DNA from 2 places in the Peribacillus sp. R9-11 genome. Region 1 is predicted to be linked to the other one. Evidence: predicted binding sites of a transcription regulator. Region 1 holds the regulator's gene; the other holds the start of a gene.
The links. Region 1 encodes NrdR, which represses ribonucleotide reductase genes. Its sites were predicted from a motif close to AACACNATATATNGTGTT; they were not measured.

Region 1 (3,217 bases):
ATTATGGAATTCACGACAGAACCTCTTGTTTCGAGTGACTTCAAAACTAATCCGCACTCTGCAATCATCGATGGTCTATCAACGATGATGATTGGGAATAGAAAAGTGAAAGTCCTTGCTTGGTATGATAACGAGTGGGGTTACTCAAACCGTGTAGTGGATCTTGTAAATTTAGTAGCTTCCGAGTTGAAAAAAACTTCAGAAGTTCAATTATCTGCTAATTAGTTGAATAAACCCGAGTCTGCTGAGTCTTTTAGCGGGCTCGGGTTTATTTTTAGCGAATTTTTAATTCTATTTTTAGCGGTTTAATGTGAAATTTTTTTTGCGAAGTGATAAACTGCTATGAAATGATTCAAAGGGCAAGGACTTCATTAAGAAAGCCCTTACATTTTTTTGTATAAACATTATCTTGCCGAAAATTCAAAATGGCAGTTGCAAAAAAATTTCAAACAATATATACTATGAATCGTGAACTTCTTCAAAAGAGAGTTTGCACGATGGCTACTTAAAGGGTTAGGACCTCTTTGGACTAACTTTCCCCCGTGGTAGTTGTTAGAAGTTATGTAATTTTTAATCATGGTAAGGGGGAAGCTTAAAATGGAAACAGCTTACACTATGGAAACAATGGGTAGACATGTCATTTCTGAACTTTGGGGTTGTGACTTTGAAAAACTGAACAATATTGATTTGATTGAAAAGATTTTTGTTGATGCTGCATTGAAGTCAGGTGCAGAGGTTCGCGAAGTAGCCTTCCACAAGTTTGCTCCACAAGGAGTAAGTGGGGTTGTCATCATTTCTGAATCACATTTAACGATTCACAGTTTTCCAGAACACGGCTATGCAAGCATTGATGTCTATACATGTGGTAATTTGGATCCGAATATTGCGGCAAACTATATTGCTGAAGCTTTGAATGCGCAAACACGTGAAAACATTGAACTTCCACGTGGATTAGGTCCGGTACAAATGAAAAAAGCCAATATAAGTGCCCTATAAAAAACGTATACACAGAGATGCCATGGGTGCATCTCTTTTTTAATGCAATAAATTAGCAAGCCCGCTTTAAACTAAAGATTGTGACTAGTAAAAAGCATAAAGACTCTGATAACGCTCCTTCAAAAAAGTGCCTACTGTTGGAAGTTACACTTTTTACTTGTACTGGTTGTTCCTTTTAATATAAGATTGAGATAGAAGAGTAAATCCTTGGGGAACATTTAGATAGGGGAGTCCTACATAAAATACGGAGCTGATAATGATGAAATGCCCATCATGTCAATATAATGGAACAAGAGTGCTCGATTCCAGGCCAGTCGATGAAAGTAAATCGATTCGACGACGCCGTGAATGTGAGGCATGTGGTTTTCGATTCACGACATTTGAAAAGGTAGAGGAAACGCCGCTGATTGTAGTGAAAAAAGGCGGGACACGGGAAGAGTTCAGTCGTGATAAAATCCTACGTGGCTTAATCAGGGCCTGCGAAAAACGTCCAGTTCCACTAAAGGAATTGGAGCAAATTACCAGTTATGTAGAAAAGGAATTGCGCAACCAGGGCATCGCAGAAGTGAAAAGTGACAATGTCGGCGAAATGGTGATGGACAAACTGGCAGAAGTCGATGAGGTTGCCTATGTTAGATTCGCTTCCGTATATCGACAATTTAAAGATATTAATGTCTTTATTGATGAATTGAAAGATTTAATAAATAAAGAAAGAAAGTAGAGCTGAAGATTTACTTTGGCTCTTTTTTCACTACATCTTTTGAAAGGTTTGAATGGAGATGTCAATGCATTGGCAAGAATTGCTCCCAGCGGATTCATACTTGGTTTCATCTGCGGGGCTGCTTCATGATTATGATCGGAAAATACTAACCCGACTATATCAACCTCTTATTGGACCGATCTGTATTAGCCTATACATGACGTTATGGAGTGAGTTAGAGGAAAATCGGCTCTGGTCGGAAGCTTCCTCACATTATCAATTAATGAATACAATTGGCCTTAAATTAGGCGATATTTACGAAGCACGCCTTTTGCTTGAGGGAATCGGACTGCTGAATGTGTATAAGAAATCGAAAGAAGATACGAAGGAATTTATTTACGAATTGAATTCGCCGCTGTCACCTCAACAGTTTTTCACTGATGGTATGCTGAATATATACTTATACAAAAAAATTGGCAAAGTACAATTTAACCGGTTAAAGAGATTCTTTTGCGATGATCACATTTTAACGGATCAGTATGAAAGTGTGACAAAATCTTTTGCAGAGGTGTTTTCATCAGATCATTTGGACTCCTTATATGTAACAGATGAAGCGAAAAACGAATGGAAACCTTTGCCCGAACAGCAATATATCAATCGAGCGGATGGAGTCGAGCCATCGGGATTTGACGGCTTATTTGATTTTGACCTTTTGTTAGCCGGAATAAAATCATCAATCGTGCCGAAAAAGGCCTTTACTCCGAAAATAAAAAGTACGATTGCCAAACTTGCCTTTTTATATGGCATTGATCCGCTTGAAATGCAAAAACTAGTTATGGATGCCGTTTCATTGGATGATGAGATCGACGAGGAAATATTAAGAAAGGCGGCAAGGGACTGGTACCAAATCGAGCGACAGGCCGATATGCCTTCCCTTGTCAATCGCGTGCAGCCGATACGTGAACGAACACAAAAAGAAGAACCGAAAACGCAGGAACAAGAGCTAATCCGTCATTTGGAGACGATTTCCCCGCGCGACCGTCTGATGCAGTTGTCAGGCGGTGCAGAGCCATCCAGCGGTGATTTGAAAGTGGTAGAAGGTGTGATGATCAACCAAAAGCTAAATCCGGGGGTCGTCAATGTCTTAATTGAATATGTTATGCTCAAAACAGATATGAAATTCACAAAGGGCTATGTGGAAAAACTGGCGGGCCATTGGGCACGTCTGAAGGTGTCTACTGTCATCGAAGCGATGGAACTAGCTAAAAAAGAGCACCGGAAATATCAGGATTGGGCTCAGGGAAGCAGAAACGTTGCAAAAGGCGGCCGGAAAAAGACGATTCGGGAAGAAGTGGTTCCCGAATGGCTTGAGAAAAAAGAAGAAACACAGCAGGAGCAGAAAGTGGATCAGCCTGAATTGAATGAACAGAAACGCGAGCTTCAGGAGAAATGGAAGCAGTGGAAAGCAGGAGGTGAAATGAACGATGGAAAAGATTAATAGTTCCCTTAATAAATTGGCTA
Region 2 (3,217 bases), 370 kb from region 1:
AAGTAGCACAAATATTAATTAAGTTCCAAAGCTCTTTAGCTCGGATTTTACGGTAAACACGGACTTTGCGGCCCATTTTTTCCCACTCACGTACATCACCGACATTGTGCCATTCTTCATTATAAATCGCCATTTCTTCAGCATTATAGCTTTCAACATCCGGGAAACGCAATTCATATTCGCCATCTTGTTCGGCAGCTTCCATAAATTCCTTAGTCAAGCAAATCGAGATATTGGCGCCTGTTAGAAAATCGGCATTATGGACACTGTACGTTCCGCCTGTACGAACCTTTTCCTCGGCCTCTCTAATGATTTTCTCGTTAAATCCGCCTAAACCCGGAATCTCTTTATAGTTGATGATACCTTGGTACATAGCCGTTTCCTGTTCGGTATGCGGAGTGAATTTTAATTTATCTGTAGCGTACTTTTTGATGGTTTCATCTTTTGTGTTTTCCACTAAGTAGCGAAGAATCCGTGGATTTTGCATTTTCGAAATAATGAACTCAGCAATATCTGGATGCCAATCCGCAAGCATAATCATTTGTGCACCGCGTCTGCTTCCGCCCTGTTCAACAAGATGGGTCAATTTCGCAATATCATCAAGCCATGAAACTGAACCGGAGGATTTTCCATTTACCCCTTTTGCCAATGTATTTCTTGGACGAAGTGTCGATCCGTTCGTACCTACACCGCCTCCGCGGCTCATGATTTCCATGACTTGCTTTCTATGTTCGGAAATTCCTTCGCGTGAATCCGGAACAAATGGCATTACATAGCAATTAAAATAAGTAACATCCGTGTTAGAACCGGCTCCATATAATACACGTCCTGCTGGGACAAAATTAAGGTTCTTTAATTCTTCATAGAACTTATTGAACCATTCCGTTCTTTTTTCCTCAGTCTTTTCCACTGAAGCCAATCCCGTTGCATTACGTTTTGCAATTTGTTCATAGTATATTTCAAGCGGCTTTTCAATGATATCAAGCGGTCGATTTACAATCCCCGTTGCCACTTCTTCCGGGTTATCTAATGCTCCGCGAAATTCATCATCCACTAATACCTTAGCTTTTTTCGTTTCCCAATCTATTTCAACGATGTAACCAAGACCCCGTGCAGGGAATTTCGGATCTTCCTTAATCGTCAATACTACAAAATCGCCAGTCGAGAGCGTAATTTTTTCAGTATCCTTAAAAGAATAGCGGTCAAGCATAACTAGACGGGACACGCCTTTATGCGTCATTTTCATATCAGCTGTTACAGGATGGACCTGGGGAAATAAAGAAATATCCTTATTCAACCTTTCTAGATCAACCTTTAAAGCTTCTTTTATTACAACCGACATAATTCCCTCTCCTTTATATGTTTCAAGATCCGTTCTTGCTGCAAAAATTTATATGTAGTCTTACATGTCCGTTTCGCTTAACAAGTTACCCTAAATTTATCATAGCGAAACTCAAAAATCAATATATAGTGTCGTAATAAATATTTCGACTACTATATATTGTGTTTGTGTTGATTAACTTTTAATTTTGTCAAACGATAAATCAATTAATATAGTTAGTAAAAGGGAGGAAAATGTCGATTTATAATAATTTTTCATCAGATTTCAATTAATTTGAACCTTGCTTTTTCCCTGTCCTTGTTAGTGCTTATCGTTGCAAGGAAAAGCTTATTTGTTTGCAAAAATCTGAAAAAACATTTTTATTATCTGTTCTAATTATCCTGCTTCTTCTATCTCAAAAAATTCCATTCATCGCTTTCATATTTGCTTTCTGCAATGGCTTTCACTTCCAGCAATTGCTGTTCAGTGAGGACGTATGGCTCTAATTCGATCGAAAGTCCATCGGCAAAACCTTTTTCAAAAGCATCTTTTGCTTCTGGGATGGTAATCTTTCTTCCGGCAATGTCATTTATGGCCACGGCTTTGTTTTTTAAGTTTTTTTGCATTCTCTCTTTAACCCTGTCATTTGAGAATTTAAACACGCTAAAGAGCTTTTCATCATCAAGTTCAAGTAAAATGGCCCCGTGTTGAAGGATGACGCCCTTTTGCCTTGTTTGTGCACTGCCAGCTACCTTACGGCCCTCAACGACCAATTCATACCAGCTTGGCGCATCAAAACAGACGGAAGACTTGGGTGCTTTTAAAGCCGCTTTCTCCTGATCGGTTCGAGGTACAGCAAAATAAGCATCCAATCCAAGATTCCTGAACCCCATTAATATTCCTTCAGAAATAACTCGATATGCCTCAGTAACAGTAGTAGGCATTCCCGGATAGGATTCTGGGACAATTACGCTATAAGTCAATTCATGTTCGTGCAGTACAGCACGTCCTCCTGTTGGTCTGCGAACAAAACCGAGGCCCTGCCTTTTAACTTCTTCTATATCAATTTCAGATTCTGCCTTTTGAAAATAACCAATCGACAATGTAGCTGGGTCCCAACCGTAAAAGCGGATAATCGGTGGTATTTCCCCTTTACTCTGCCAGTTTAAAAGAGCTTCGTCCATCGCCATATTAAAAGCCGGTGAACAATATCCAGAATCTATAAATCCCCATTTTTCTTTTGTCATCCTTACCCCTCATTTCATGTAGACTGTTTAAAAGTAAGTCAGTAATTCCGTCATAAAAAAACTCACATTTAGTAGTTTAACAGACTTTAACACTCTAAAAAAGAAAGTACCATTAAGTCGATAAAGAATTTTACGAAAATATTTTTTGATTATTAGTTAAAGCAATTATATAATAAAGATTGTCTGTATTCGTTAGGTAGAAGGGAGTTTTTATGTTTGGAATTATTATATACACTGCTCATCATCATAGGAGTGGTTATTGCGTATTCACTTTTTAATTGGTACCGCCAGCGTAAAATCGTTAAAACGTTAACACAGGATGAATTTATTGCTAACTACAGAAAAGTACAACTAATCGATGTGCGGGAACCAAATGAATTTGATAATGGTCATATCTTAGGCGCAAGAAACATCCCTATGACTCAAATGAAAACACGCCTGGTCGAAATTAGGCCGGACAAGCCTGTATACTTGTACGCTCAAAGCGAAATCATCAGCGGAAGAGCTGCAGCCATGCTATACAAAAAAGGCTACAAAGAACTGTTTCACCTAAAAGGCGGTTTCAAAATGTGGACCGGTAAAATTAAAGCAAAGAAATAAGAACCCATCTCCGCATGGGCTCTTTTTAATTAAAAAGCTATCATACTAA

Region 2: RE409_RS18755 (vitamin B12-dependent ribonucleotide reductase) is a predicted target of NrdR. The motif match lies at 1,491-1,508, and genes of this name have one in related genera.

Annotation. Positions count from the first base shown of each region.
Region 1 covers NZ_CP133763.1:4,242,251-4,245,467, reverse strand. Annotated here, with positions in the region: gene RE409_RS20675 (glyceraldehyde-3-phosphate dehydrogenase) at 1-225, shown strand, start outside; gene speD (adenosylmethionine decarboxylase) at 616-996, shown strand; gene nrdR (transcriptional regulator NrdR) at 1,256-1,717, shown strand; gene RE409_RS20660 (replication initiation and membrane attachment family protein) at 1,776-3,194, shown strand; gene dnaI (primosomal protein DnaI) at 3,181-3,217, shown strand, end outside.
Region 2 covers NZ_CP133763.1:3,868,259-3,871,475, forward strand. Annotated here, with positions in the region: gene RE409_RS18755 (vitamin B12-dependent ribonucleotide reductase) at 1-1,342, opposite strand, end outside; gene RE409_RS18760 (lipoate--protein ligase family protein) at 1,732-2,568, opposite strand; gene RE409_RS18765 (rhodanese-like domain-containing protein) at 2,785-3,168, shown strand.